3 regions of the Bradyrhizobium sp. BLXBL-01 genome follow, and region 2 is predicted to be linked to each of the others. Evidence: predicted binding sites of a transcription regulator. Region 2 holds the regulator's gene; each other region holds the start of a gene.
The links. The regulator PhoB, encoded in region 2, activates phosphate uptake and scavenging genes when phosphate is short. The targets are predictions, from matches to a motif close to TGTCATNNANCTGTCAT.

Region 1 (10,229 bases), 3.3 Mb from region 2:
ACGCCCGCGATCAGGCCGCCGCCGGAGGCCGGCGCCACCACGATGTCGGGGCTGAGGCCGAGCGTTGCCATGTCCTCGGCAATCTCGCGGCCGGCGGTGCCCTGCCCTGCGATCACGAAGGGATCGTCGTAGGGTTTGACCAGCGTCGCGCCGCGCTTCTCGGCGATGCCGCGCGAGATCGCCTCGCGGTCGTCCTTGTCGCGGTCGTACAGCACAACTTCGGCGCCGTAGGATTTGGTGCGCTCGCGCTTCGACATCGGGGCATCCGCCGGCATCACGATGGTCGCCTGCATGTCGAGGATTTTTGCCGCCGCCGCCACGCCCTGCGCGTGGTTGCCGGAGGAGAACGCGACGACCCCGCCGGCGCGCTTGTCCTGCGGGATCGAGAACACCTTGTTGAAGGCACCGCGGAACTTGAACGAGCCGGTGCGCTGGAGCATCTCCGGCTTCAGAAACACCTTGGCACCGACGCGCTCGTTGAGCACGGGGAAGGACAACAGCGGGGTGCGGATGGCGTAAGGCGCGATCACGCGCGCCGCGGCGTCGATGTCGGCAGGGCCGACCGGAAGGAGCTGTTCGGTCATGGCGGAATGTTATCGCGGCCGATCGGGCCCGGGCAAGACACCTCCGCGCGATGATTTCCCCATAGCGTTGTAGGCGAAGTGGCTACCGGTTCGCGTGAAGAAAACGCGTCAAAACAAGAATCTAGAGCCATTTCGATCCATCGAATCGAGATGGCTCTAGGCGACCTGGCGCCCCTGTTCCGCGCCGGCCCTGCCGGGCAGCACCGCCCCGACCGCCAAAATGCTGTCGATGAAGACCCGCGCCGAGGCTTCCCAAGTGTAATTGGCGGCAAACGCGACGCAATCCTGCCGGGAGATGTCGAGCGCGGCGAAGCAGGCGCTGCGCAGGTCGTGATCGAGCGCGCCGACCGGCGCATCGCCGATCACGTCGCGGGGTCCCTTCACGGGGAAAGCCGCGACTGGCAGACCACTCGCCAGCGCCTCCAGCAGGACCAGGCCGAAGGTGTCGGTCTTGCTCGGGAACACGAACACGTCGGCGGCCGCGTAGATATCCGCCAGTTCCTCACCGTGCTTCTCGCCGAGGAAGATCGCATCGGGATAGGCCTCTTCCAGCGAGGCGCGCGCCGGGCCGTCGCCGACGACCACCTTGGTGCCGGGCAGGTCGAGCTCCAGGAACGCCTCGAGGTTCTTCTCCACGGCCACCCGGCCGACCGACAGGAATACGGGGGCCGGCAGGCAGAGATCGATGACGCGGGGGTGGAACAGGCCAGTGTCGACGCCGCGCGGCCACAGCACGACATTGTCGAAGCCGCGCTCGGTCAGTTCGCGCGCGAGCGCCGGCGTCGCCGCCATCACGGCGCGGCTGGGGCTGTGGAATCGCCGCAGAGCCCGCCAGATCAGCGAGCCAGGGACTGGCACGCGGGCGCGGACATATTCGGGGAAACGGGTGTGGAAGCTGGTCGTGAACGGCAGCTTGCGCTGACGGCAATAGCGGCGAACCATCAGGCCGATCGGCCCTTCGGTCGCGATGTGGATGCTGTCGGGCCGCGCCTCCTCGATCAGCCTTGCGATCCGGGCCGGGCGCGGCATGGCGAGGCGCACGTCGCGATAGCTCGGCATGGCGAAGGTGCGGAACGATTGTGGCGTCAGGAACGTGAACTCGACGCCGAGCTCTTTGGCGGCGTCAGCGAGCTTGGTCAGCGTCCGAACCACACCGTTGACTTGCGGGTGCCAGGCATCGGTCGCAACCAGGATGCGCATCAGGCCGCCCTTGCCGCGACCTGTGGCACCTGCGCCGGCTTCTGCAACTGATCCGCCCAGGTGATGATCTCGAAATGGCCGTCGTCGTGCTCGACGAGGGCCGTGCAGCTCTCCACCCAGTCGCCGCAATTCATGTAGCGGATGCCGGCCTCGTCGCGGATCACGGCGTAGTGGATGTGGCCGCAGATCACGCCGTCGGCCTCGTGGCGCCGTGCCTCGGCGGCGAGCGCCTGCTCGAACGCGCCGATATAGTTGACGGCGTTCTTGACCTTCTGCTTGGCCCATTGCGACAGCGACCAATAGGGCACGCCGAACAGGCGGCGAAAGAAGTTGACGAAGCGATTCATCTGGATCGCGAAGTCGTAGGCCTTGTCGCCGAGATGGGCGAGCCAGCGCGCGTTCTGCACCACGAGATCGAAGATGTCGCCGTGAATGACGAGATAGCGCTTGCCGTCGACGCCGGTGTGAACCGTGTTCTCGACCACGTCGATGCCGCCGAAATGCGTGCCGTAATAGTTGCGCAGGAACTCGTCGTGATTGCCGGGAATGTAGATGACCTTGGCGCCCTTGCGCGCCTTGCGCAAAAGCTTCTGGACGAGGTCGTTATGCGATTGCGGCCAGTGCCAGCTCGATTTCAGCGCCCAGCCGTCGACGATGTCGCCGACGAGATAGATCGTGTCGGCATCATGGTAGCGCAGGAAGTCGAGCAGAAGATCGGCTTGAGAACCGCGGGCTCCGAGATGGACGTCGGAGATGAACAACGTGCGAAAGCGCCGCTCCGGGCTCTCGTCACTCACATCGTAACTTCCCATGCGCCAGCCTGTAACAATGTCCCGTGACAGGGGGATGACCGATTGAACCCTCGAGGCACCTTGAAATACGAATCACGCCTTGCCTCGCCCTCCCCGCGAATATCAGTCGCATGCGACAATCAGGCGACATGGCGCCGCAGGGGGCTCTGGAGATCAGATCCCGGCCGGAAGCCACGAGATAGGTGTGCTCCCTCCCCCGCTTGCGGGGAGGGCTGGGGAGAGGGTGTTTCCCCGGCAGCCCGCCTCAGTAGAACTTGTGGAAATGATGAATCGGTCCGTGGCCGTGGCCGACGCTGAAGCGGTCGGCGGCGGCGATCGCGGCACTGATCCAGGCCTTGGCGTTGCGCACGGCGGCCTCGAGGTCCTCGCCCTTGGCCAGCCCCGCCGCGATGGCGGAGGACAGCGAGCAGCCGGTGCCATGGGTGTTGCGGGTGGCCACGCGCGGCGCGGCGAGCGCGATCGTGGTCCCGGCAGTGACGAGATAGTCGGTGCTCTCGGCACCCTCTCCGTGCCCGCCCTTGATCAGGACGGCGCGGCAGCCCAGCGCCAGCAGGCGGCGTCCCTGGCTTTCGATCTCGGCCTCGCTCGCCGCCACCGGCTCATCGAGCAGGGCCGCGGCCTCCGGCAGGTTCGGCGTGATCACGGCGGCCAGCCGCATCAGCCTGGTGCGCAAGGCGTCGACGGCTTCAGCGGCGAGCAGGCGATCGCCGGAGGTCGCCACCATGACGGGATCGAGCACGACGTGCCGCGGTGCCCAGCGCGACAGCGCGGCCGCGATGGCGTCGATGCTGGCGGCCTGGGCCACCATGCCGATCTTCACCGCGCCGATGTCGAGGTCGGAGAACACCGCGTCGATCTGCTCGGTGACGAACCCGGCCGGCACCGCGTGAATGCCGGTCACGCCGCGCGTGTTCTGCGCCGTCAGCGCCGTGATCACGGAGGCGCCGTAGACGCCGAGCGCGGCAAAGGTCTTCAGGTCCGCCTGGATGCCGGCGCCGCCGCTCGAATCGGAACCGGCGATGGTGAGTGCGACCGGGGTCGTCATCGCGGGGGACATGTGCTTGAGGACGCCGCCATGGCCTGTCCTAGCGCGACCGCGGAACGCCAGCAAGCGCGCCGAATCGCCGCCGAGCGTGATTCGCGAATCAATTGCGCGCCTTGCGAATCAGTCGGACGCGGCGCGGTCAAAGGCCCGCAATGATGCGGGCTTGAAAATGCAACGGCGCCGGACCCTTGGTATAGTCGTGTACCTTAGCGTGCTTCGCCGATGACGAGGTACGTCAGGTGGTGGAACCGTCCAGCGACCCGATGTTGCAGGCCGCCCCGGCCCGCAAGCCATCTGAAAGACTCTTGGGGTGGAACGATGTGGGCCTTCTTCGAACGTCTCCTCGACTCGTCCATGCTGTCGCCGCACGGCATCTGCCTGTTGTGGGAGCCTGAGCTGATCTGGCTTCACGTCGTTTCCGACGCCTGCATTGCCGCCGCCTATTTCTCGATCCCGTTCGCCCTCGCCATCCTCGTCACCAAGCGGCGCGACCTCAAGTTCGGCTGGGTCTTCTGGGCGTTCGCGATCTTCATCATGGCCTGCGGCCTGACTCACGTGCTGTCGATCTACACGCTCTGGGTTCCGATCTACGGCATCGAGGGCATGGTCAAGGCCGCCACCGCGGTCGCCTCGGTCTTCACCGCCGCCGCACTCTGGCCGTTGCTGCCGAAGATCCTGACGATCCCCTCGCCGTTCGAGCTGCAACAGGTCCAGGCCGCGCTCGAGGAGGAGGAAATCAAGAGCCGCGACGCCGCGCTGCTGCTGCAGCAGGTCCGCGACGCCCAGCGCGCGATGCGCGAGAGCGTGGCGCGCCTCACCGCGATCGTCGAGACCGCCGTCGACGGCGTCATCCTGTTCGATGCGCAGGACCGCATCCTGCTGTTCAATCCGGCCTGCGAGCGCTTGTTCGGCTACCGCGCCGACGAGGTGATGAACCGCAACGTCGGCATGCTGATGCCCGAGGCGGATGCGGCGCGGCATTTCGCGATAGGCGGCGAGGCCATCGGCCTGCGCAAGGACGGCACGACATTTGCGATGGATCTCTCGGTCGGCCAGGCGCGGCAGGACGGCGAATTGATCTTCGTCGGCATCGTCCACGACCTCACCGCGCGCAAGCTGACCGAGCAGCAGCTCCAGCAGGCGCAGAAGATGGAGATGGTCGGCCAGCTCTCCGGCGGCATCGCGCACGACTTCAACAATCTGCTCACCGTCATCATCGGCAATGCCGAGCACCTGAGCGAGCAGCTCAAGGCGAGGCCGGACCTCAAGCGCTTTGCCGAGGACATCTGCCAATCGGGCGAACAGGGCGCCGAGCTGACGCAGCGCCTGCTCGCCTTCAGCCGCCGCCAATTGCTGCGGCCCCAGACGATCGATTGCCGCAGCCTGCTCGATTCCATGTTCAAGCTGCTCAAGCGCACCTTGCGCGAAGACATCGAGATCAGGACGAGCTCCGGGCCCGGCACGGTCCTGGCCTTTGCCGACCGCGCCCAGCTCGAATCCGCCGTGCTGAATCTTGCGCTCAATGCGCAGGATGCCATGCCATCGGGAGGCCACCTCACGCTGGCCACTGAGCTGGTCACGATCGACGACGATCGCGCCCTTCACCCGGAGGTCGCGCCCGGCAGCTACGCCCTGATCTCGGTCACCGATGACGGCGAAGGCATGACGCCCGAGATCACCGCACGCGCGTTCGAGCCGTTCTTCACCACCAAGGAGGTCGGCAAGGGTTCGGGCCTCGGCCTCAGCATGGTCTATGGCTTTGCCAAGCAATCGGGCGGCCATGTCTCGATCTACAGCGAGGCAGGCCTCGGAACCACGGTCAGGATCTACCTGCCGCGCGCGAACACCGGCTGGTCGCAGGCCGATCTTCCCGACGGCGAGGACAAGGCGCCGCGAGGCTACGAGACGATCCTGATCGTCGAGGACGATCCCTTCGTCCGCTCCTCCGTCATTCGCAGGGTGGAAGCGCTCGGATATCGCGTCGTTGCTGCGGTCAACGGCAAGGATGCCCTGCAGCAGCTGCAGGGCGATCCCGGCATCGACTTGCTGTTCACCGATATCGTGATGCCCGGTGGCATGAGCGGCTGGGACCTCGCCGATCAGGCGCGGCGGCTGCGTCCCGGCCTGCCGGTCCTGTTCACCTCGGGCTACGCGCTGGAGACCCTGGTCGCGCAGGGCCACGCGCGGCCGCAATCGATCGTGCTGACCAAGCCCTATCGCAAGGTCGAGCTCGCCCAGCGGCTCAGGGATGCATTGGCCGCAGCGGTGGTCCCATCCTAGACTTGCGAATGCGCCGCGCAGGAGCCGCAAGCTGGCTTGCTAAATCCGGCCGGTTTTGGCCTATTAGCCGCCAGATCCGCTTTCGGAGTGCCCGCGATGGTTCCTTTCTTCGTCCAAATCAAATGCAAGCTCGGCCAGTCCTATACGGTGGCCAATGCGCTTGCCGAAGCCGAGATCGCCTCCGAGATCTATTCCACGGCCGGCCAATACGACCTCCTGGTGAAGTTCTACGTCGACAAGGATACCGACATCGGCCATTTCGTAAATGAGAAGGTGCAGGTGCTGCCGGGCATCCAGGACACCCTCACCATCATCACCTTCAAGGCGTTCGGCACCAGCTAGAGCATGCGCCTAACAACGGCCGAAGCGCGCCGGCAGCGCTAGCCGCCCTCCTTGCGTTTGGGCGGTGTCGGTCCCTGCACCGGCGGCAGCGACTTCAGATACGCGGCCATCGCGGCGCGGTCTTCTGCGGTCAGTTGCGCCAGATTCTTGATCACCGGCCGCATCGCACCCGAAGCGCTATCGCCCTCGGGCATGTCGCCGGTCTCGAGAAAATCCGCGATATCCTTCTCGCTCCAGCTGCCGATGCCCTGCTGCGTGATGTTGGGCACCCAGCCCTCACCTTCCGGATTGGGCCCACCGGCAAAGCGCTGGCCGGCGATGATGCCGCCGAGCGCATTGCGCGGGCTGTGGCATTCGGCGCAATGGCCGAAACCGTTCACGAGATAGGCCCCGCGATTCCATTGCGGCGAGCGCGCGGCGTCCGCGACGAACGGCGCGGTGTCCATGAACAGCAGTTTCCAGATGCCGACATTGCGGCGAATGTTGAACGGAAACGGCAGCGCGTGGTCGCGCACTCTGCCGGACACCGGCGGCAGCGTCTTCAGATAGGCAAAGAGGTCGCGAACGTCGTCGATGCTTGCCAGATGATAGGACGTGTAGGGAAACGCGGGGAAATAGTGCGCGCCCGCGGGCGAGATGCCGCGCACCACGGCGTTGACGAAATCAGCCTCGCTCCAGCGGCCGATTCCGTCGGCCGGATCGGGGGAAATGTTGGGCGCGTAGAACGTCCCGAACGGCGAGCCCAGCGCCAGCCCGCCGCCGAGCCGCAGGCGATCGGGCTGATTGGGGATGGCGTGACAGGACGAGCAGCCGCCGGCGTTGAACAGCTCCTGCCCGTTGGCAAGATCCGGACTCCGTGTCGGCGCCGGCAAGGCCAGCGCGGCCGGGGCGGTCAACCACCAATAGAGGCCGAACGCCGCGGCGGCGGCGATCAGGGCGGCAAGAAGCATTCGTCGCAGCATTCGATCATTCCATCGTGAGCGCGCGAACTTAAGGGTCATGCCGCGCCCGATCCAACCACGAATATTTTAGACGGTCCGGCTGTAATGCGGGAATAAACCGCATGGCGCACTGTTTGAAGAGCAATCAGGCGTCAACAGGGAGAGACCCATGACCAAAGCCGTTTTTGCCACACTGGCACTCGGAGCTGCCGTTGCGTTCGCCGCCCCGGCCAGCGCGGAGAAAATGAAGGCGACGCTGGACGGCAAATCCGAAGTCCCCGCCAACACCAGCAGCGCCACCGGAACGGCCGATCTGGACTACGACGCTGCCAGCAAGAAGCTGTCCTGGACGGTCACTTATTCCGGCCTCTCGGGCCCCGCCACCGCCGCGCATTTCCATGGGCCGGCCGAAGCCGGCAAGAACGCCGGCGTCGCGGTCGCGATCCCGAATGCGGCCTCGAGCCCGGTCAAGGGCGAAGCCACGCTCACGGACGCGCAGGCCGCCGATCTGCTCGGCGGCAAGTACTACATCAACATCCATACCGCGGCGAACCCGGGCGGCGAGATCCGCGGTCAGGTGACGAAGTAAAGCGAAAACGCGGGGCTTCGTCGCGGAAAGGCCGGACGCAAGGAGGGAGCGTCCGGCCTTTTCGATTCGGGGCGAGGACCTGCCTCGCTCAAGCGGCGTTCAGCGCCTGCGCGAGGTCGGCGATCAGGTCCGACGGGTTCTCGATGCCGATCGAGAGCCGGATCGTGGAATCGAGCACGCCGATTTTCCGGCGGATGTCGGCGGGAACGCCGGAATGGGTCATCGTCGCCGGCAGGCTTGCGAGCGATTCCGTGCCGCCGAGACTCACCGCCAGCTTGAGAATCTGCAGCGCGTTGAGGAATTTCACCGCCGCCTCCTTGCCGCCGACGATGTCGAACGAGAAAGTCGACCCCGCGCCGAGGCATTGCCGCGCGAACACACGCCCCGATGGCGAGGCCTCTTCGTGATGGCCGAGGTAGTGCACCTTGGCGACCTTCGGGTGGTCGCGCAGGAAGTCCGCCACGAGCCGCGCATTCGCATCGGCTTTCTCCATCCGCAGGCTGAGCGTCTCGAGCGAGCGGTTGATCATCCAGCAGGAATGCGGATCGAGCTGGGTGCCGATGGCGCCGCGCAACGCCTTGATGCCCTTCATGATCGCTTTCGATCCGAGCGCGGCGCCCGCGATCAGGTCGGAATGGCCACCGACATATTTCGTCAGCGAATACAGCGACACATCCGCGCCGTGCTCAATCGGCCGCTGAAACACCGGCCCGAGCAGCGTGTTGTCGCAAGCGATGATCGGCGTGTGTCCCTGTGCCTTGCCGATGGCATCGGTGATGCGGCGGATCATTGCGATGTCGACGAGGCCGTTGGTCGGATTGGCGGGCGTCTCGATCAGGATCATCGACACCCGCCCCTTGCGCATCGCCTCGTCCGAGGCCTGCTCGACCGCCGTCTCGTCGATGCCGTCGGCAAAGCCGACGGCGCCGATCGACAGACGCGCAAGGGTGTTCGTCAGCAGGGTCTCCGTCCCGCCGTAGAGCGGCTGCGAGTGCAGGATGACATCGCCGGGGCGAACGAAGGCCAGGATCGTGGTTGCGATGGCCGCCATGCCGGAGGAGAACAGCGCGCAACTCTCGGTTCGCTCGTAGATCGCGAGCCTGTCCTCGACGATCTCGCTGTTGGGATGATTGAAGCGCGAATAGACCAAGCCCGCGCCCATGCCTTCCGGCGGCTCGCGCCGACCGGCGACGTAGTCGAAGAAGTCCTGCCCGTCCTCGGCGGTCTTGAACACGAAGGTGGAGGTCAGGAACACCGGCGGCTTGATGGCGCCCTCCGACAATTGCGGGTCATAGCCATAGGTCAGCATCAAGGTTTCCGGATGCAGCATATGATTGCCGATATGGGTCTTCGACGGGAACGGTTTTGCCATGGCCTGTCTCGCTGTTGACTATGGTGCTCGCCGCGCGCTGGAACTCCCTGATGTCCTGAGAGTGTCGGGAGGAGGATGCGTCGACTCGTGTGAGCGCACGGCGCGCTGCCACAAAGATAGCTGCTCTGAGAGCAATCCGTCAGGCCTTGCGGACAGAATTACTGCCTCGCTGCGGCTCGCGGCTACGCAAAAAGGCGGCTGCCTTCGCAACCGCCCCCTTCACTGCTTCCTCGTCGCCCCGTTATTTCAACTTCAACCGATAGGTTTCGTGACAATCATTGCAGCGGTCGTTGATCGCCGTGTAGGCCGCCTTCAGGCTCGCGACATTGGTGATCTTGCCTTTGACGTCGGCGATCGCCTTCTGCACCGGCGGGATCTTGGAATCGAAATCGGCCTTGTTCTGCCAGACCTTCGGCGAGGAGCCGTAGGACGCATTCACGACGTCCTGCTTGGGATTGACCTCGAAGGTCTTGGCGATCTTGGCGACGTCCGCCTCCAGGTTGGCAATCGCCTCGTCGACGGTCTTCTGGTTGTAGGGAATGTCGCCCTTGGACATCTTCTGAATGACCGAGTACAGGCTCTTTGCCTGCGAGCGCATCAGATTGTCCTGCTGGACGGCAATCTCCTGTTGCGCCATGACGGCGCCCGCGCCCAGCACGAGGACGCCCGCGACAATCATCGTCCGTTTCATTGGTTCGCTTCTCCGGCTCTCGAGACGTTCAGGGAATGAGACTTCGCCGGCTTCACGTGAAGCCGGGACCCATCATGGGTAGAACCCCGCGCGGCGCGTTTATTCCCGTGCGCGCGGAGATCGGGTTCAGAGACTGTGGCGGCGGTGGTGCTCGTTGATGGCGATCCACACCCGCTCGGGCGTTGCCGGCATGTCGATGTGGTCGATCTTGTATTCGCGCCAGAGCGCGTCGACGATGGCATTGACGACGGCCGGACAGGAGCCGATCGCGCCGGCCTCGCCGGCCCCCTTCACGCCCATGGGATTGGTCTTGCAGGGCACGTTGTGGGTTTCGAACACGAAGGCAGGCCCATCCGCCGCGCGCGGCAGCGCA
Region 2 (10,229 bases):
CTCGCGCTCGCCGATGGCAGGCAGCGTGATGGCCGGCGCAGCGGCGCGCGGCTTGGCGCCCGCGGTTCCTGCGATGGTCGATCCCGTCACTCGGTCGGCAATGGTCATCGGGGCCTGGAAACCGTTCCGCAAATCGCGACGTTGAAGCAGTGTAATGGTCCGGCTGTCGTCTCGCAAAGCGCCCGGATCACATAAGGGTGTCTCCCTCGGTGGTGTGCTTTTCCTCCAATTCTGGCGGGACGATGTCGCCAAGGCCGCCCGTAGGGGTTTGGTTCCCGGGGCGGATTTCGGTATGATGGCAGCCATGTACCGCGCCGTGACCCGCCAGATCGAAGTGACCGTCGAGCCGAACTTTGTTCCGGAGCAATCGTCGGCCGACCGCTCGCGCTACTTCTGGTCCTACACCATCGTCATCACCAATTCGGGCGAGGAGACCGTGCAGCTCAAGACGCGGCACTGGATCATCACCGATGCCTCCGGCCGCCAGCAGGAGGTGAAGGGCGAGGGCGTGGTCGGCGAGCAGCCGATCCTCGCCCCCGGCGAGCGCTTCGAATACACCTCCGGCGTGCCGCTTTCGACCGCCTCCGGCTTCATGACCGGCCGCTACCAGATGGTCAGCGAAACCGGCGAGCGCTTCGAGATCGACGTGCCCACGTTTTCGCTCGACAGCCCGGACAACAAGCGGGTGTTGAACTAGGGGGCGGACTTCGGTGCCGTAGGGTGGGTTAGCCGAAGGCGTAACCCACCATTGTTTGTATCCGCAGAACCAGAAGAGGTGGGTTACGCTACGCTAACCCCTACGATGTCCGAGCGCTTGGCGAATAGCCTCTCCAGCCTCGTCATTGCGAGCGCAGCGAAGCAATCCAGACTGCCACCGCGGAAAGACTCTGGATTGCTTCGCTGCGCTCGCAATGACGAAGGCGACGCTACGCGTCCTCCGCGCCCGCCTCGTGCGGCGTGAACTGGTACACCGACGAGCAGAACTCGCAGGTGACGACGACCTTGTCGTCCTTGACCATGGCGGCGCGGTCGTCGGGCGAGAAGCTCTTGAGCATCGCGGCGACCGCATCGCGCGAGCAGGAGCACCGCGCCTCGAGCACCTGCGGATTGAACACGCGCACGCCGCGCTCGTGGAAGAGGCGGTAGAGCAGCCGCTCGCCGGAGAGCTCGGGATCGATCAGCTCGACGTCTTCGACGGTTTCGATCAGCGAGCGCGCCTCGACCCAGGCATCGTCCTCGGTGACGCTGTGCACCTCGGTGCCGTCGGGAGCATCGCCGGGATGCAAGTCCGCCTGCCGCGCGCGCTCCGGCGCCTTCGGCAGAAACTGCATCAGCATGCCGCCGGCGCGCCAGCGATGCTTGCCGCCGTCGCTCGAGCGCCACTCCTCGCCGACCGCGAGTCGCACACGCGTCGGGATCTGCTCGGAGCGCAGGAAATATTCATGAGCAGCATCTTCCAGGCTGCCGCCATCGAGCGCAACCAGGCCCTGGTAGCGGCTCATGTCGGGGCCCTGGTCGATGGTCATGGCGAGATGGCCGCGACCGAGCAGCGTGCCGGAATCTTTTGCCGTGCCCAAGCGCGAGGCATCAAACCGCGCATAGGCGCGCAGACGGTCCGGGGCCTTGTAGTCGACCACCAGGAACGACACCGGGCCATCGGTCTGGGCCTGAAGAATGAAGCGGCCCTCGAATTTCAGCGCCGAGCCGAGCAGCGTGGTCAGCACGATGGCCTCGCCGAGCAGCTTGCCGACCGGCGCGGGATAATCGTGCTTGGTGAGGATGTCGTCGAGCGCAGGGCCAAGCCGCACCAGGCGCCCGCGCACGTCGAGCGCGTCGACCTCGTAAGGCAGCACGGCGTCATCGACCGGAACCGATGATGGCGCGCGAACCGGGCCTTCAGGCCCGGTATTCATGTCAGGAGATTGGAAAACCATGGCGCATTATCTGGGGTCGGTGGGCGGAAATGGAAGGGGAACGGCCGCATTCCGTCGTCCTCAGAACGACGGGCCGCGTAGCCGGGATGGAGCGCAGCGTAATCCGGGGAGATCGTTCCGCACGCTGAGAACCCCGGATTTCGCTGCGCTCCATCCGGGCTTCAGAAAGGCTACTTCACCGCGTCGAAGCACCAGGCCAGAATTCCCTTCTGCGCGTGCAGGCGGTTTTCGGCCTCATCGAACACGACCGATTGCGGGCCGTCGATCACTTCATCCGTGACCTCCTCGCCGCGATGGGCCGGCAGGCAGTGCATGAACAATGCATCCGCCTTGGCCAGCGACATCAGCTTGGCATTGACCTGGTAGGGCTTGAGCACGTTGTGACGGTGCTCGCCCTCCTTGTCGCCCATCGACACCCAGGTGTCGGTGACGACGCAATCGGCGCCGCGCACCGCGGCCTCGGGATCGGTACCGAGCACGATCGGCGCGCCCGTCGCCTTGATCCAGTCCCGCATGACCTTTTTCGGTGCGAGCTCCGGCGGCGTTGCGACGTTGAGCTGGAATTTGAAGCGCTCGGCGGCATGGGCCCAGGACGCCAGCACGTTGTTGTCGTCGCCGGTCCAGGCCACCGTCTTGCCCTCGATCGGGCCGCGATGCTCCTCATAGGTCATGAGGTCGGCCATCACCTGGCAGGGATGCGAACGCCGGGTCAGGCCGTTGATGACGGGCACGGTGGCGTTGGCCGCAAGCTCCAGCAGCGCATCGTGATTGAGGATGCGGATCATGATGGCGTCGACATAGCGCGACAGCACCCGCGCGGTGTCGGCGATGGTCTCGCCGCGGCCGAGCTGCATCTCGGCGCCGGTGAGCATGATCGCCTCGCCGCCGAGCTGGCGCATGCCGACGTCGAACGAGACGCGGGTGCGGGTGGAGGGACGCTCGAAGATCATCGCCAGCGTCTTGCCTTCGAGCGGCCTGACCGGCTGCTGCGCCTTCTGCTTCGCCTTCATGGCGGAAGAGGCGGCGAGCATGCTCTTGAGCTCCGACAGCGGCAGCTCGTTGATGTCCAGGAAGTGCTTTGGAGCTTTGTTGGGCGTCGTGCTCATCAGCTTGCCGCCCGCTTGGTCTGACTGGAGGAGATCGCCGTGCAGGCGCGTTCGAGCCGGCCGACGCTGTCCTCGATTTCCGCTTCGGTGACGATCAAGGGCGGCAGGAAGCGCACGACATTGTCGCCGGCCCCGACGGTGAGCAGCTTTTCGGCGCGCAGCGCCGCGACGAGATCGCCCGAGGGCACCACGGCCTTGATGCCGATCAGGAGGCCCTCGCCGCGCACCTCGCTGACGACATCGGGATGACGATCGATCACGGAGGCGAGCTTCTGCTTGAGCAGCAGCGACATCTTCTGCACGTGGTCGAAGAAGCCGGGCTTGAGCATGACGTCGAGCACGGCGTTGGCAGCCGAGATCGCGAGCGGATTGCCGCCGAAGGTGGAGCCGTGCGAGCCGGGCCCCATGCCGGCGGCCGCATCCGCGGTCGCCAGCACCGCGCCGATCGGGAAGCCGCCGCCGAGCGCCTTGGCGAGCGACATCACGTCCGGTGTGACGCCGGTGCGCTTGTAGGCAAAGAGCTCGCCGGTGCGGCCCATGCCGGTCTGCACCTCGTCGAAGGCGAGCAACAGGCCGCGCTCGTTGCAGAGCTCGCGCAGCGCCTTCAGGAAGGCGGGAGGCGCAGCACGAACGCCACCCTCGCCCTGGATCGGCTCGATGAGAATGCCGGCGGTGTGCGGGCCGATCGCCTTCTTCACGGCGTCGAGGTCACCGTGCGGCACCTGATCGAAGCCGTCCATCGGCGGACCGAAGCCCTCGAGATATTTCGCAGATCCCGTCGCAGCCAGCGTCGCCAGCGTGCGGCCATGGAAGGCGCCTTCGAAGGTGATGATGCGATAACGCTCCGGATGGCCCTTGGAGAAGTGATGATGGCGGACGAGCTTGACCACACCTTCCAGCGCCTCGGCGCCGGAATTGCAGAAGAACACGAAGTCCGCGAAGCTCTCATTGCAGAGGCGGCTTGCGAGCTTCTCGCCATCGGGGCTCTGGAACAGGTTCGACATGTGCCAGAGCTTCGTCGCCTGCTCCTGCAACGCCTTGACCAGCGCGGGATGAACGTGGCCGAGCGCATTCACCGCCACGCCCGAGGTGAAATCGAGATAGCGATCACCATTGGTCGCGATCAGCCAGCAGCCTTCGCCGCGCTCGAAACCGAGGTCGGCCCTGGCGAAGACGGGGAGCAAATGCGGCGCGGCGCTGTTAGTCATGACGTCACTTGAATGTTGCGGACGGTGTGAGGCACGCATTGCGCAACGCACCATTGACCGGCCCCGGAAAACGAAACGTGCCGCCTTTTAAGGGCGGCACGTGGCACTATCTTATGCCTGGAAAGACGGGTGTCAATGCCGCCCGGAAAGCCTCGCGAAACGCTGAATCCGTAGTCTTGCGGTGCCGATTTTGCGGGTTTTTCACCACGGAACATGTGGAAGCGAGTCGGCGGACTCTTGCGCGGGAGTCACGCCATATTGTAGCGTTTGGACTGTCAGATACGACATCTCGTGCAGCAGTTCTGATCCCAAAAGTCCTCATGTACCGGCGTAAACGTTCGGGCGTCTTGAGCGCGCCCGGCGAGCCTTAAGGGATTCTGGCGGCACGGGTTTTTCAAGGCTTTAGGCAATCGCGGCGAAGGCTCCAGGATGGCAGGCGCGCTGCGAGGGAAAGGGTGCAATGACGGTTTTGACCTGGTCCGATGATCGCGTCGAGCAGCTGAAGAAGCTCTGGGAGGCCGGACTTTCGGCCAGCCAGATCGCGGCGGAGCTCGGCAATGTGACCCGCAATGCCGTGATCGGCAAGGTGCACCGGCTCGGCCTGTCCGGCCGCGCCAAGAGCCCTTCATCGGCAGCGCCGCGGCCGCGCAAGGCACGGCCCGCGCAGCACATGATGCGGGTGACGCGACCCGTTGCGCGCGGCAACACCGCGCTGGCGCAGGCCTTCGAGGTCGAGGTGGAAGCCGAGCCGGTTACCTACGACAACGTGGTGCCGATGAGCCAGCGCCTGTCGCTGCTGGAATTGAACGAGGCGACGTGCCACTGGCCGGTCGGCGATCCATCGAGCCCGGATTTCTTCTTCTGCGGCGGCAAGGCGCTCTCGGGCCTGCCCTATTGCGCCCAGCATTCGCGCGTGGCCTATCAGCCCGCAGCGGACCGCCGTCGCGCACCGGCGAAGCCGAGCACGCGCTGAGCTTGCGGAATTAGTTGGCTGCACATACGGCAGCCGTCACACGATGACGGCTGAACTCACTCGGTGCCATCCCCGCGAAGGCGGGGATCCATAACCACAGGGCGCGATCGTTGCGCGAGATGGTCACTCCGAGTCATCGTCAAACCACGTCCTGTGGTTGATCGCGACGAGCGCAAGCGCTCGCGCTGAGATCCCGGGCTCGCGCTGGGCGCGCCCCGGGATGACGGTTGAGGGTGTAGCCGCAGCTCACCACACCAACAGCTCGCAGATCTTACGTCTGCTCGGCCTTCGCGAAGCGATCATCCAGCGCGTAGCCGGCGCCGCGGACGGTGCGGATCGGGTCCTGCTCGCGGCCGAGATTGAGCAGCTTGCGCAGGCGGCCGATATGGACGTCGACGGTACGCTCATCGATATAGATGTCGCGGCCCCAGACGCTATCGAGCAGCTGCTCGCGCGAGAACACGCGGCCGGGATGCTCCAGGAAGAACTCCAATAGGCGATATTCGGTCGGGCCGAGATCGATCGGCCGGCCCGAGCGCGCCACGCGGCGCTTGTCGCGGTCGAGCTCGATGTCGCCATAGGCGAGCACGGTGGCGAGCCGCTCGGGGCTGGCGCGCCTGAGCAGACCCTTCACGCGCGCGAGCAGCTCCGGCACCGAGAACGGCTTGACGATGTAATCGTCGGCGCCGGTTGCGAGGCCCCGTACCCGCTCGCTCTCCTCGCCGCGCGCAGTGAGCATGATGATCGGCAGCTGCTTGGTCTCGGGACGGGTCCGAAGCCGCCGGCACAGCTCGATGCCCGACAGGCCCGGCAGCATCCAGTCGAGCACGATCAGATCGGGAATGTGCTCCTTGAGGCGGGTGTCGGCGTCGTCGCCGCGCATCACCGTCTCGACGTCATAGCCGTCGCCTTCGAGGTTGTAGCGGAGAAGCTCGGTGAGAGCTTCCTCGTCCTCTACCACCATAATGCGTGCGCCCATGTTGTCGTCGCTCCTTAGGTATTCGGCACCGTCGTGGCGAAGGTCGTCATGTCGCCCTTCGGCCGCTTGTCGGTGATCGCCTGGCCCTCGATCATGTAGAACACGGTCTCGGCGATGTTGGTGGCGTGGTCGCCGATCCGCTCGATGTTCTTGGCACAGAACATCAGGTGGATGCAGAACGAGATGTTGCGCGGATCCTCCATCATGTAGGTGAGGAGCTCGCGGAACAGCGAGGTGCAGATGGCGTCGACTTCCTCGTCGCCCTTCCACACCGCCATCGCCGCCGGCAAATCGTGCGCGGCATAGGCGTCGAGCACGCTCTTGACCTGCTGCTGCACGAGGTCGGTCATGTGCTCCAGGCCGCGGAACAGCTTGAGCGGATGGAAGTCCGTCTCCAGCGCCGCGACGCGCTTGCCCATGTTCTTGGCAAGATCGCCGATGCGCTCGAGATCGGTCGCAACGCGCATGGCGCCGACGATCTCGCGCAGGTCGACGGCCATCGGCTGGCGGCGGGCGATGGTGAGCACGGCACGCTCCTCGATGCGCTTCTGCAGCGCGTCGAGATCGGCGTCGGTGGTGACGACGCGCTGGCCGAGTGCCACGTCGCGGCGGATCAGCGCGTCGACGGAATCGACGATCATGCGCTCGGCGATGCCGCCCATCTCGGCGACCAGGCGAGTGAGCTCCTGAAGGTCGCTGTCGAAGGCCTTTACGGTATGTTCAGAACCCATATTCCGTCTCCTCAGCCGAACCGGCCGGTGATGTAATCCTGCGTGCGCCGATCGCTCGGCGACGTGAAGATCTTGCTGGTGTCGTCGAACTCGATCAGCTCGCCGAGATACATGAAGGCGGTCTTGTCGGAGACGCGCGCCGCCTGCTGCATGTTGTGGGTGACGATCGCGATCGTGTAGTTCTCGGACAATTCCTGGATCAGCTCCTCGACCTTGGCGGTCGAGATCGGGTCGAGCGCCGAGCAAGGCTCGTCGAACAGGATCACCTCGGGCCGCACCGCGACGGTGCGGGCGATGCAGAGGCGCTGCTGCTGGCCGCCGGAGAGCGACAGGCCGGAGGCATTGAGCTTGTCCTTGACCTCGTTCCACAGCGCGCCGCCGCGCAGCGCCTTCTCGACGCGGCCGTCCATCTCGGACTTCGAGATCTTCTCGTACAGACGAATGCCGAAGGCGATGTTCTCGTAGATCGTCATCGGGAACGGCGTCGGCTTCTGGAACACCATGCCGACCCGGGCCCGCAACAGGTTGAGGTCCAGCTTGGCGTCGAGGATGTTGGTCTGGTCGAGCAGCAGCTGGCCGGTGGCGCGCTGGCCCGGATAGAGGTCGTACATCCGGTTGAAGATGCGCAGCAGGGTGGACTTGCCGCAGCCCGACGGGCCGATGAACGCCGTGACGCGGTTGGTGCCGAGCGTCAGATTGATGTTCTTCAGCGCGTGGTGCTCACCGTAGTAGAAATTCAGGTTGCGCGCGGTGACCTTGGCGGGCGCCTCGGGCAGCGGCTGCGAGCCGGGATGAACGGTCGGCGCGCTGACGGAAACAGACATTTCACTCATTTTGCAGTCCTCTCGGCGCCAAGGATGCGCGCGCCAATGTTCAGGGCAAGCACGGTCAGGGTGATGAGCAGCGCGCCGCTCCAGGCGAGTTGCTTCCAATATTCGTAGGGGCTCTGCACGAAGTTGTTGATGGTGACAGGTAGGTTCGCCATCGTCTTGTTCAGGCCGAGGCTGAAGAACTGGTTCGACAGCGCCGTGAACAACAGCGGTGCGGTCTCGCCCGCGACGCGGGCGGTCGCCAGCAGCACGCCGGTGATGAGGCCGGAACGCGCGGCACGATAGGCGATGCGCTTGATCACCAGCGAGCGCGGCAGGCCGAGCGCAGAGGCCGCCTCGCGCAGCGGATTCGGCACCAGCAGCAGCATGTCCTCCGTGGTGCGCACGACGACCGGGATCACGATGACGGCGAGCGCGAGGCTGCCCGCGATCGCCGAGAAGCCGCGCATCGGCACCACCACCGCCCCGTAGATGAACAGGCCGATGATGATCGAGGGCGCCGACAGGAGAATGTCGTTGATGAAACGGATCACCGAGGTCAGCTTGTCGTTGCGACCGTATTCGGCAAGATAGGTGCCGGCGAACAGGCCGAGCGGCGCGCCGATGCCGACGCCGATCACGGTCATGATCAGCGAGCCGACGATGGCGTTGAGCAGACCGCCTTCGTTCGATCCGGGCGGCGGCGTGTTCTCGGTGAAGACCTGGAGGTTGAGCCCGGCCAGGCCGTTGTAGAGCAACGTCATCAGGATCAGCGCGAGCCAGGTGACGCCGAACGCAGCGGCTGCGATGCAGAGTCCGCGAATGACGATGTCCCAGCGGCGGCGGCGCGAATAGATCGGGTTCATGGCTTCACTTCCCCGCCTTGGTTTCCAGGCGCAGCAGCATCAACCGGGCGGCCGCGAGCACGAAGAACGTCAGCACGAACAGCAGGAGGCCGAGCAGGATCAGGCCGGACTGGTGCAGGCCGTCGCTCTCGGCGAACTCGGATGCGATCGCGGCCGAGATCGTGGTGCCCGGCGCGAAGATCGACGAGGAGATCCGGAACGAATTGCCGATGATGAAGGTCACCGCCATGGTCTCGCCGAGCGCACGGCCCAGCGCCAGCATGACGCCGCCGATGATGCCGACGCGGGTGTAGGGGATCACGACGCTGCGGACGACTTCCCAGGTGGTGCAGCCGACGCCATAGGCGGCTTCCTTCAGCACCGGCGGCACCGTCTTGAACACATCGACCGAGATCGAGGTGATGAAAGGCAGCACCATGATGGCGAGGATCAGGGCGGCGTTGAACAGGCTGAGATAGGACGGGGGACCCGCGAAGATCGCGCCCAGCACGGGAATACCGTCGAACACCCTGATCATGAAGGGCTGGAAGGTGTTGGCTAGGAACGGGCCGAGCACGAAGAAGCCCCACATGCCGTAGATGATCGAGGGGATGCCGGCGAGCAGCTCCACCGCCATGCCGATCGGGCGGCGCAGCCATTGCGGGCAGAGCTCGGTGAGGAAGATCGCAATGCCGAGACCGACGGGAATGGCGATCAGCATCGCGATGAAGGAGGTGACGAGCGTGCCGTAGATCGGCCCGAGCGCGCCGAGCACCGGCGGATCGGCGGAGGGCGCCCAGCGCTGCGTCCACAGGAAGGAGATGCCGTATTCCTTGATCGCCGGGAACGCACCGACGATCAGCGAGATGATGATGCCGCCGAGGATCAGCAGCACCGAGATCGCGGACAACCGCGTGATCCAGTAGAAGGTGACGTCGCCGAGCTTGAACGCGCTCAAGGCCTTGGCGCGATCATATGGACCGGCAGCATCAATCACATTGCTCTCGACAGCCATCTCAGCCACGCCGATCCCCTGTGCCCGTTTTATATACGCTTGTTGTTGGTGGCGGTCCCGTGCCCCGGATGCGGTGCAGCGCGAAGCGGTGCGCCGCTGATCCGGGGCCTGGTGCTTGTGGGTCCCGGCTCTGCGGAGCGGCACAGTGGACGATGCTTTGCATCGCCAGGGCCGCACCGCGTCCGGGACACGAGAGCTCTACTTAGCTCTTGATCTCGGCAGCCCAGGTCTTCTCGATCAGCTGGACGACGCTGTCCGGCATCGGGATATAATCGAGCTCTTCAGCCGCCTTGCCGCCGTTCTTGAAGGCCCAACGGAAGAACTTGATGGCTTCCTGCGAGGCCGCCTTGTCGGTGGCGGACTTGTGCATGAGGATGAAGGTCGCCGCCGTGATCGGCCAGGACTTCTCGCCGGGCTGGTCGGTCAGGATGACGTAATAGCCGGGTGCCTTGGCCCAGTCGGCGTTGGAGGCGGCCGCCTGGAAGGCCTCGACGGTCGGCTGCACCGGCTTGCCGGCCTTGTTGACGAGACCGGTGTAGGTCAGCTTGTTCTGCTTGGCATAGGCGTACTCGACGTAACCGATCGAGTTCTTGGTCTGGCTGATGTTGCCCGACACGCCTTCGTTGCCC
Region 3 (10,229 bases), 1.3 Mb from region 2:
GGCTTGCGCCGGACGCGATCTTCCGCCGTCAGCGCGGCGCGAAACGGGTCGAACTCGCGAACGCAATCGGCGGCAAGCTGCTGCAGAGCTTCGACCGGCGCGGCCGGAATAACAGCAATGAAGCCGCTGATGGAATCCACAATTGGCGAGATCACGGGATGCGGCCGCGCCTCGGCGGCGAAGGCCGCGCAGGCAGCCTTCAGATCGGCTTCGGTCTTGCCAGGCGACAGCGCCATCGGTGCCTTCAGCGTGGCGTGAAAGCCGTATTTGCGGGGATCGGCGCTGACCTCGCGCCAGTCCGGCGCGACATGCAGCGCTTGTCGCGGAAACGGCAGCTCGTCTCCGGTATAGGCGTCATAGCCGAGCAGCTCCGCGCCGAAGCGGGAGAGGGCGCTGTCGCTGCCGGCGGCAAAATAGATCGCGTAGCGGGGGAAACCTGTCATTACCTCAGCATAACCAATTCATGCCGCAACGATAGCCTCGCGCGACGTTGCTGCCGTGGTGAGCAGCCGCGTCGCGTCGGTGAGATGCACGAGCTTGCCGCCTGAGATCACCGCGATCAGCCGCGGCCGCAGCTCCAGGCTGTCGTCGACGAGGAGAATGTCAGCGCGGCGTCCCTCCGCGAGCAGGCCGCGATCGGTGAGGCCGGTTGCGCGCGCCGGGCCGGCGGAGACCAGATCCCAGGCCTGAGCCAGCGGCACCACGCCATCGGCGGCCAGGCGGAACGCGGCGAGCAGCTGCGCCGGATAGTAATAGTCCGACGCCAGCACCGAGCAGAGCCCTTTGGCGATCATGTCGGAGGCCCTGCTCCAGCCGGTGTGGCTGCCGCCCCGCACGACGTTCGGCGCGCCATAGACGATGGCATCGCCGTGGCTGGCCGCAGCCCGCGCCGTTTCCTCGTTGATCGGAAATTCCGCGATCAAGGCGCCGAGCTCGCGAAAGTCCCGGCGCATCGTTGGGCTCGCGTCGTCATGCGAGAGCATCCGCACCTCGGCTGCGCGGGCAAAAGCGGCCAGCCGTGATACCGAAGCCGGCACCTCGGCGGCGCGCGAGACCACACGCTCGACCAGCTTGTCAAAATCCTCGCTCGACAGCCCGGTGCGCTCCACCATGCGGTTGCGCTTGCGCGGCTTGGCCATGTCGGCGACCGTGCCGTCCATGTGATCATTGAAAGCGAACAGGTCGACGCGGCCCTCGCTGAGCCATTGTGCGATCTCGGCCTCGGCATCGAGATTGTAGGTCTCGTGCCGCAGGTGGAAGCGGGTGTCGGCGGCGAATTGCGGGCGCTGCCGCTCGATCGCCTCCATCAGGCCGCGCGCATTGTCGGCGCTGCGCAGGCCCGGCTCCCAGGAGCAGGTCGTGGCGTGAAACACGGTGGTGATGCCATTGCTGATCGCCTGGCGGTCGCTGTCGGCGAGCGCAACGTCGATCGGAAAGTCGACGCCGGCGCGCGGCATCATCTGCCGCTCGAAGGCATCGCCATGCAGATCGACGATGCCGGGCAGCACCAGCAGGTCACGCGCGTCGAGCGCCAGCCGCGCCCGGCCGCGAGAGGCATCGATCGCTGCAATGTCCGTTCCGGAGACGAGAAGAGAGGTTTCGGCGAGCTCGGCGCCGATCAAGGCCCGGCCGCCTTCGATGATTATGTCTGTCACGCGACCGCGCTTCGTTTGCTGGCAGGGGAATTGGCGAGTGAGCTTGCCCGTGCTTCGTATGTCGAGAGGAAATCTTCAATCCCGAGCTTGCGGAAATCGGGCAGCGCCGCGCGCAATTTGTCGTGATCCCAGTCCCACCAGGCAAGCTTTGCAAGGCGTCCGGCGATCTCCTCCGAGAACCGCCGCCGTACGATACGGGCTGGGTTGCCGGCGACGATGGTGTAGGCCGGCACGTCCTTGGTGACGATCGCGCCGGCGGCGATCACCGCGCCGGTGCCGATGTTGCGGCCCGGCAGCACGATCGCGCCATGGCCGATCCAGACGTCATGGCCGATATGAACGTGATGCTGGCGCCGCCAGTCGAAGAACTCGGAATCGTCGCTCTCACCCTCGAAATAGGCGCTGGAGCGGTAGGTGAAGTGCGCCTGCGTGGCGCGATGCATCGGATGGTTGCCGGGATTGATCCGGGTCATCGCCGCGATCGAGCAGAATTTTCCGATGGTGGTGCAAGTGATCTGCGCGTCGTTCACGACATAGGAGTAATCGCCCATCGCCACTTCATGCAGGATGGTGCGGGCGCCGACCTCGGTATAGGCGCCGAGCCTGGTCTCGTGCAGCTTGGCCGAGGGATCGACGGTCGGCTGAACCGAAAGAGCTTTGGCGGCCATGTTGCATCCGAAGTGCGAGGGCGGGGCGTTTTTCTTCGAGCGGCTGGATGACGATGTCATGACAACGAGATGACAGGGGATGACGTGCGTAGGATCGCCGCATCGCAGCGCGTGTGTCACACAAGTGTTAAGCACGGGCGTTAGCGGTTGGCTCCAGCTACTCTGGAGCCCCTGTATGCTGGTGGTTGAAGGCCTGACGTGTCGCTTCGGCGCGAAAGCCGCGGTGGACGACGCTTCGTTTCAAGTTTCCCCCGGCGGCTTCGTCGGTGTGATCGGGCGATCCGGCGCCGGCAAGTCGACATTGCTGCGGACCATCAATCGCCTCGTGACGCCGACCGGGGGACGCATCCTGTTCGACGGCGTCGACGTCACCGTGCTGCGCGGCAAGGAGCTGCGGCAGTGGCGCGCCCGCTCGGCGATGATCTTCCAGCAGTTCAACCTGATCGGTCGGCTCGACGTGCTCACCAATGTCCTGATGGGTCGTCTCGCCACGATGCCCGCCTGGCGCTCGCTGTCGCAGGCCTGGCCCGAGCAGGACAAGGCGCTGGCGATGTCGGCGCTCGAGCAGTTCGACATCGCTTCGCTCGCCGCCCAGCGCGCCGACCAGCTCTCCGGCGGCCAGCAGCAGCGCGTCGCGATCGCCCGCGCGCTGGTGCAGCAGCCCGACATCATCCTCGCCGACGAGCCGATCGCATCGCTCGATCCGCGCAACACCAAGATCGTGATGGATGCGCTTTTGCGCATCAACAAGCATTTCGGCATCACGGTGCTCTGCAACCTGCATTCGCTCGATCTCGCCCGCACCTACTGCGACCGCCTGATCGGCATGGCCGCCGGTCGCGTGGTATTCGACGGCGCGCCGTCCGCGCTGACCGATCACGTCGCGCGCGAGCTGTACGATCTCGAAGCTGCCGACGTCGTGGGTGGCCTGCCTGTCCCGGCGCCCGAGGGCGTGCCGGCGCTCGGAACCGCCGCGGCCGCCTAAAGCCGCATCGCACCTGTTCAATTGCCAGTTTGCGTCAACCGACCCCCAACCGATGAAGAGGGTATCATGATCACTCGCAGATTAATCCTGGCCGGCGCCGCTGCGCTCGCTTTCACCGCCTCCGCCTCGGCCGACGACTGGAAGGCCAAATACCCCGAGCTGACCTTTGCGGTCGTTCCGGCCGAGAACGCGTCGGGCGTCACCGAGCGCTGGGCACCGTTCATGACTTATCTATCGAAAGAACTCGGCGTAAAGGTCACGCTGCGCATCGCCAACGACTATGCCGCGGTGATCGAAGGCCAGCGCGCCGGCAATATCCACATCGCCAGCTACGGCTCGGCCGCGTTCGCGCGTGCCCGCCTGACCGGCGTCAAGTCCGAGGCCTTCGCCAACGACATCAACGCCGACGGCTCGACCGGCTACTATTCCGTGTTCTTCGTCAAGGCAAGCAGCGCCTACAAGAAGATCGACGACCTGAAGGGCAAGAACCTCGGCCTCGTCGACCCGAACTCGACCTCCGGCAACAACGTGCCGCGCTTCGAGCTCGACAAGATGGGCATCCACGATGCCGACGCCTATTTCGGCAAGGTCGTCTTCACCGGCAGCCACGAGAACGCGATGCTGGCGCTGGCGCAGGGCACGGTCGAAGTCGCTGCCAACCAGTGGACCAGCGACGACGATTCCACGCTGGCGCAGATGCTGACCAAGGGGATGCTGAAGAACGCCGACGGCTCGGCGATGAAGAAGGACGATTTCCGCATCATCCACAAATCGGCGCCGATCATCAACGGCCCCTATGCCTACAATTCCGACCTGCCGGAAGACGCCAAGACCGCCATTGCCAAGGCGTTCTTCGACGCGCCGGCCAAGGACAAGGCCGCGTTCGACCGTCTCTCCGACGGCCAGAAGAAGGGCTTTCATCCCGCCACCACCAAGGACTGGGATGGCACGATCGAGCTGATCAAGTTCGTCGACGCACTGCGTAAGAAGAAGGCGTCCTGAGTCTTCGGGACGATGCACCTGAGCCGGGTCCCAAAGACCCGGCTCTTTCTTTGACGGGACCTGTTTCGACCCCATGACGACAGCGGTTTCGATCCTCCCCGAGCAGCAGCTCGCCGCGCTCAACGCTGCCTATCGCCAGGCGGTTTCACGCAGGCGGCTACGTCTCCTGTTGGGAGCGGGCGTGTTTGCCGCCGCGCTGGCTCTCGCCGCGATCGGCGCCGAAGTGAATTTGCGCACGCTGTTCACCTATTTCGGCAACTTCGTCAGCTATTTCGACCGCATCCTCACGCTCGACAGCGGCCAGCGGGTCTGGACCGATGTCGGCGAGTGGTTCTGGGGCTGGCGCAAATGGCTGAAGATGCTGGGTGAGACGCTGCTGATCTCCTATGTCGGCACGCTGATCGGCGCGACCTTCGCCTTCGCCCTCAATTTCTTCGCGGCCGAGAACACCTCGCCCGCGCCCTGGCTGCGCTTTACCGTGCGGCGCCTGCTCGAATTCGCCCGCACCGTTCCCGGCATCGTCTTCGCGCTGGTCTTCGTCATCGCCTTCGGGCTCGGGCCGATGGCGGGCGTGCTGGCGATTGCGATCCACTCCACCGGCGCGCTCGGAAAACTGTTCTCGGAGATCGTCGAGAATGCCGACATGAAGCCGGTCGAGGGCATCCGCTCGACCGGGGCGAGCTGGCTCTCCTGCATGCGCTTCGCCATCGTGCCGCAGGTCACCGCCGGCTACGCCAGCTACGCGCTACTGCGCTTCGAGATCAATGTCCGCGAAGCCTCCGTCATGGGCTTCGTCGGCGCCGGCGGCATCGGCCAGGAGCTCGTCGTCGCGATCCGCAAGTTCTACTATTCGGACGTCAGCGCCATCCTGCTCACCATCATCGTCACGGTCTTCATCATCGACATCACCACCGGCTGGCTGCGCGGCCGCCTGTTCGGCAAGGAGGCGCGGACGTGACGAGGCCGCAGGAGGTCGATACGCGCGAGATGCGTGCACGCTACCCCGATGTGTTCGATCGGCCGGCCTCGGCGCGGCTCGCGACGCCCGCGATGATCGTCGCGGCGTTCGCGATTCTCATCTACGGCCTCGTCGATCTCGATTTCTCGCCGTCGCGCTTCTTCGCCGGCCTTAGCCAGCTCGGCTGGATTAGCCTGATGATGATCCCGCCGGATCCCGGCTCCTCGCTGCCGGTCTATCTGAAGGCGCTCGGGGAGACGCTCTCGATCGCGCTGCTCGGCACCACGCTGGCAGCGGTGTTCGCGCTGCCGGTGAGCTTGCTGGCCGCGCGCAACATCGTGCCGTCGAACATCCTGCGCTTCCCGGTCCGTCGTTTCCTGGATTCGATCCGCGGCGTCGACACCCTGATCTGGGCGCTGGTGTGGATCAACGTCGTCGGCCTCGGCCCGTTCGCCGGCGTGCTCGCCATCGCGGTGTCGGATTTCGGCGCCTTCGGCAAGCTGTTCTCGGAGGCGATCGAGGGCGCCGACCAGAAGCAGGTCGAAGGCATCCGCGCCTCCGGCGGCAGCGCGCTGCACGAGATCCGCTTCGGCCTGCTGCCGCAGGTGCTGCCCGTGATTGCCGGACAGGTGCTCTATTTCATCGAATCCAACACGCGCTCGGCGACCATCATCGGCATCGTCGGCGCCGGCGGCATCGGCCTCCAGCTCGCCGAGCAGATCCGCGTGCTGGAATGGCAGAAAGTGTCGTTCCTGATCCTGATGATCCTGGTCGCGGTCGCCGCGATCGATTTCATCTCGGGCAAGCTGCGCTTTGCGATCATTGGGCGAAGGGCTGTGGCCTGAGCAAAGGTGCCGTAGGGTGGGCAAAGCGAAGCGTGCCCACCACCTCTGACGATCGAGAAAGATCGTGGGCACGGCGCAAGGGCGCCTTTGCCCACCCTACGAGACTGTGAATCTTTTGTACCGCGCGTCAGACGAATGTGATTCTCTGGGCAGACTGATCTGCTGGAGAGGATGATGGCTGACGACGGACTTTTTGGTGAATTGCCGGAGCAGTCGGCACGAACCGAAGCGGTGCCGCAAGGCGCACCTCGGCTGCGCGAGCCTGTGCGCAATCAGGTCGAATTGCGAGCGGTCGATATCGACAGCCTGATCGGGCAGGATCATCCAGCGCGGGTGATCTGGGCTTATGTCGAAGGGCTGGACCTGAGCGAGCTGGAAGATCGCGTCAAGGCACGGGAAAACAGGCCGGGCCATCCGGCGCCATCGCCACGGTTGTTGCTGGCGCTTTGGCTGTACGCCGCGAGCGATGCCGTTGGCAGCGCGCGGGCGCTGGACCGGCTCTGCGACAGCCACGACGTCTACCGCTGGCTCTGCGGTGGCGTGTCGTTGAACCATCACGGGCTGTCGGACTTCCGGGTCGGCTGTGCCGACTTGCTCGACCGTTTGCTGGTTGAACATCTGGTGGCCCTGAACGAGGCAGGGCTGGTCGATCTGGAGAAGCTGACCCAGGACGGGGTGCGGATACGAGCGAATGCCGGGACCGGATCTTTCCGGCGGGAGGCGACGCTGGATCGGCAGATGGCGCAGGCCGAGGCCATTGTGGAAGAGCTCAAGCGCGAGGTCGATGCGGACCCGGAAGCCAGCAATCGGCGGATCCGGGCCGCCAAAGAGCGGGCGGCGCGCGAACGCAGCGAGCGGGTGCAAGCCGCGCAGGCCGCGCTGGCCGAGATCAAGCGCAAGCGAAAACAGCTCGACGACAAGGGCGGCAATGGCAAGAAGCCGAAGGAGCCTCGGGCCTCCACCACCGACCCGCAGGCCAGGGTGATGAAGATGGCCGATGCCGGCTTCCGTCCGGCCTATAATGTGCAGGTGGCTAGCGCGGCTGGCGAACTGATCGTGGTCGCGATCGATGTCGACAACAGCGGCTCAGATCGTGGCTTGATGCGCCCGATGCTGGAGCGAACGCGCGCTCGGCTGAAGCGCTTGCCACGCCGCTACCTCGCCGATGGCGGGTTCTGCACTGGCGACGACATCGAATGGGCGCATGGCGAGGGCATCGAGGTTTACTGTCCACCGCCCCAATCCAGGAGCGGTGTCGATCCCTTCTTACCCCGGAGCAGCGACGGTCCTGGCATAGCGGCCTGGCGTGCTCGCATGGCCAGCGAAGCCGGCAAGGCACAGTACCAGGCCCGTACCATCTGCGAATGCATCCATGCCCGCTGGCGCAACTGGGACCTCAGGCAACTGACCGTGCGCGGCATCGAGAAGGTCCGTGCCGTCGTGCTCTGGTACGCCCTCACCAACAACATCCTGCAAGGGCATCGTCTCGCAAAAGCATAGATAACCAACAGCCTGACGCCGCCGGCTTCCCCCATCAAGGGGCGATACCACCCCTTGATGCCGAAGCCGAAACAAAACGAATTGGCTCACAGGCTCTACGGGTCCGGTGTCGTGGAGAGAGCTACGACTCCACCAAAAACTCCACCCGCTCCGCCGCAAACCGCGAATGCTTGGTCACCAGCGGCCTGCCCGTGAGATCGTGGTCGGTGGCGTCCACCACCAGGATCGGCCGCCCCAGCGCTAGATCGAGACGTGCCGCATCGGTCGCGTCCACGATGCCCGCGGTGATTCGGGTTGCGCCGCGGCGATAGTCGCGGACGCCGAAATGCTCCAGCAGCTTCGTCATCGAGCGCGTCGCCGCGAACACGGCGCCGGCACCCGGGAACAGGTCCGCCGACAGCCAGGTCGTGGAAACGCAAATCGGCGTACGGTCGGCAAGGCGGATCGCTTCGATTCGCACTAGGGGCGCGCCGGTCTTTAGTCCCAGCTCCCGCGCGAGCTCGCGCGTCGCGACGTCATCGGTCGCCTCGATCAGCCGGCCATGCGGCTCGCGGCCATCCGCGCCGACGATCTCTGAGAAGCGCGTGCGCGAGCGCAAGGGATAAGCGAGCTTCTGTGCCTCGACATAGGTTCCGCTGCCGCGCTCCGCGCGCACCAGGCCGCGCTCGGCAAGTGCCGCGAGCGCGCGCCGTACGGTGTGGCGGTTGACGCGATAGGTTTCGGCGATCTCCATCTCGCCCGGCAATTTGTCGCCGGCCGCAAAGCGGCCGTCGGCGATGCCGCGCTCGATGCCGTCGGCAACGAGGCGCCATAGCGCGACGCCCGACGAGGCTGTGTCCTGCATGCTCATGTCGCGGGAAACCTACTCCAGAAATCACAGCATTGTCACGAAACAGTCATGGCGCGTCCTTATGAAGTTGTCTATTATCATAGACAACTTCGATGCGGCAAGTTCTGTCAAAATGTTCGGTGGACCAGGTGACCCAGCACAATGACCAGCAAGCGCAGCGCAAGGCCGCAATGGCGGTGCTGGCGCACGCGGAGGCGGGCGAGATCGCCGCTCGCCTCCGCAACTTGGCCTCGGACCTGCCTTTGCCGGACCATCAGGATCTGCGCACGCCGGAGAACGGCCTCGTCATGCTGCGCGGCCGGGTCGGCGGCGACGGCGCGCCGTTCAATCTCGGCGAAGCCACGGTGTCGCGCGCCGCGGTGCGGCTTGCGAGCGGCGAGGTCGGGTTCGGCTACACGCTCGGCCGCGACGGTGAGAAGGCGCGGCTGATCGCGCTGTGCGATGCGCTGGTGCAGTCCCGCGATTTCGGCGGAGCGGTGGAGCGCGACGTTATCGCGCCGTTGCGCGAGCAGCTTATGGTCAGGCGCAAACAGGCGGCGGAAGAGACCGCCGCGACGAAGGTTGATTTCTACACCATGGTGCGCGGTGAGGGGTGAGATCATGACCACGATTGCGGAACTGCCGCCGGGGTTCGCCGACAAGGTGCTGTCGGCGCAATCGACCTTTCGCTCGGTCATGGATGCCATGGCGCGGCCGGGCTCGGTTCAGCGCATCGTGCCGATGGCGGGGGCGCCTGATACGATGATGCGCGGCACCGCCGCGATCGCGCTGACGCTGTTCGATCACGACACGCCGCTCTGGCTCGATGCGCGGATGGCGGAGAGCGCGGACGTGACGAAGTGGCTCAAGTTCCACACCGGCGCGCCGGTCGTGCAGGATTCATCCATCGCCTCGTTCGCGCTCATCGGCGACGGCGGTGCGCTGCCTTCGCTCGAGCGCTTCGCGCTCGGCACGAGCGAGTATCCGGACCGTTCGACGACCGTGATCATCCAGGTCGACAGCCTCGCCACCGGGCGCAGCTTCGAGCTGCGCGGGCCCGGCATCGATGGGACCGCCACGCTGCAGGCGTCGATCAAGCCTTTCGACCTGTTCGAGCGCCTGCATATGAACGAAGCGCTGTTTCCGCGCGGTATCGATGTGGTGCTGGTCGCCGATGACGCCGTGGTCGCGATCCCGCGCACCACGCGCGTCGTGAGCAAGGGAAGCTAGAAGCATGTATGTCGCAGTCAAAGGCGGCGAACGCGCCATCGAGAACGCCCATCGCCTGCTCGCGCATAAGCGGCGTGGCGACGAAAGCGTTGCGGAAATCGCCCTCGACCAGATCTCGGAGCAGCTCGGTCTTGCCGTCGATCGCGTCATGAGCGAAGGCTCGCTCTATGACCGCGAGCTCGCGGCGCTTGCGATCAAGCAGGCGCGCGGCGATTTGATCGAGGCGATCTTCCTGGTTCGCGCCTTTCGCGCCACGCTGCCGCGTTTCGGTGCCAGCGAGCCCGTCGACACCGGCGCGATGCGGGTGCAGCGGCGGGTGTCGGCGACCTTCAAGGACATTCCCGGCGGGCAGATTCTGGGTCCGACCTTCGACTACACGCACCGCCTGCTCGACCCTTCGCTCGCTGAGGGCTTCGTGCCGGAGACGCCGGCCGCGGCCGAAGCTTCGACCGCGCCGACCCCGCGCGTGACCGACATTCTCGGCCGCGACGGGCTGATCGAATCTTCGCCGGAGGCCGCGGACGGCGCCAGCGTCGGCGATCTCACCCGTGAGCCGC

Region 1: ACNJYA_RS13580 (UDP-2,3-diacylglucosamine diphosphatase) is a predicted target of PhoB. The motif match lies at 2,620-2,636, and genes of this name have one in related genera.
Region 3: phnC (phosphonate ABC transporter ATP-binding protein) is a predicted target of PhoB. The motif match lies at 2,382-2,398, and genes of this name have one in related genera.

The regions. Positions count from the first base shown of each region.
Region 1 covers NZ_CP182471.1:2,984,416-2,994,644, reverse strand. The annotation lists gene ACNJYA_RS13590 (threonine/serine dehydratase) at 1-584, opposite strand, end outside; gene ACNJYA_RS13585 (glycosyltransferase family 4 protein) at 741-1,784, opposite strand; gene ACNJYA_RS13580 (UDP-2,3-diacylglucosamine diphosphatase) at 1,784-2,596, opposite strand; gene thiD (bifunctional hydroxymethylpyrimidine kinase/phosphomethylpyrimidine kinase) at 2,841-3,641, opposite strand; gene ACNJYA_RS13570 (PAS domain S-box protein) at 3,960-5,921, shown strand; gene ACNJYA_RS13565 (Lrp/AsnC ligand binding domain-containing protein) at 6,018-6,263, shown strand; gene ACNJYA_RS13560 (c-type cytochrome) at 6,302-7,225, opposite strand; gene ACNJYA_RS13555 (CHRD domain-containing protein) at 7,374-7,793, shown strand; gene ACNJYA_RS13550 (cystathionine gamma-synthase family protein) at 7,882-9,165, opposite strand; gene ACNJYA_RS13545 (cytochrome c) at 9,407-9,856, opposite strand; gene ACNJYA_RS13540 (xanthine dehydrogenase family protein molybdopterin-binding subunit) at 9,983-10,229, opposite strand, start outside.
Region 2 covers NZ_CP182471.1:7,957,386-7,967,614, forward strand. The annotation lists gene ACNJYA_RS36850 (OpgC domain-containing protein) at 1-108, opposite strand, end outside; gene apaG (Co2+/Mg2+ efflux protein ApaG) at 305-697, shown strand; gene ACNJYA_RS36860 (Hsp33 family molecular chaperone) at 927-1,934, opposite strand; gene argF (ornithine carbamoyltransferase) at 2,105-3,040, opposite strand; gene ACNJYA_RS36870 (aspartate aminotransferase family protein) at 3,040-4,248, opposite strand; gene ACNJYA_RS36875 (GcrA family cell cycle regulator) at 4,709-5,221, shown strand; gene phoB (phosphate regulon transcriptional regulator PhoB) at 5,493-6,200, opposite strand; gene phoU (phosphate signaling complex protein PhoU) at 6,215-6,931, opposite strand; gene pstB (phosphate ABC transporter ATP-binding protein PstB) at 6,943-7,764, opposite strand; gene pstA (phosphate ABC transporter permease PstA) at 7,761-8,606, opposite strand; gene pstC (phosphate ABC transporter permease subunit PstC) at 8,611-9,600, opposite strand; gene pstS (phosphate ABC transporter substrate-binding protein PstS) at 9,803-10,229, opposite strand, start outside.
Region 3 covers NZ_CP182471.1:961,519-971,747, forward strand. The annotation lists gene ACNJYA_RS04475 (DUF1045 domain-containing protein) at 1-443, opposite strand, end outside; gene ACNJYA_RS04480 (alpha-D-ribose 1-methylphosphonate 5-triphosphate diphosphatase) at 462-1,655, opposite strand; gene ACNJYA_RS04485 (chloramphenicol acetyltransferase) at 1,652-2,323, opposite strand; gene phnC (phosphonate ABC transporter ATP-binding protein) at 2,499-3,308, shown strand; gene phnD (phosphonate ABC transporter substrate-binding protein) at 3,375-4,310, shown strand; gene phnE (phosphonate ABC transporter, permease protein PhnE) at 4,384-5,268, shown strand; gene phnE (phosphonate ABC transporter, permease protein PhnE) at 5,265-6,113, shown strand; gene ACNJYA_RS04510 (IS1182 family transposase) at 6,285-7,613, shown strand; gene phnF (phosphonate metabolism transcriptional regulator PhnF) at 7,735-8,463, opposite strand; gene phnG (phosphonate C-P lyase system protein PhnG) at 8,583-9,059, shown strand; gene phnH (phosphonate C-P lyase system protein PhnH) at 9,064-9,672, shown strand; partial or broken gene ACNJYA_RS04530 (carbon-phosphorus lyase complex subunit PhnI) at 9,677-10,229, shown strand, end outside.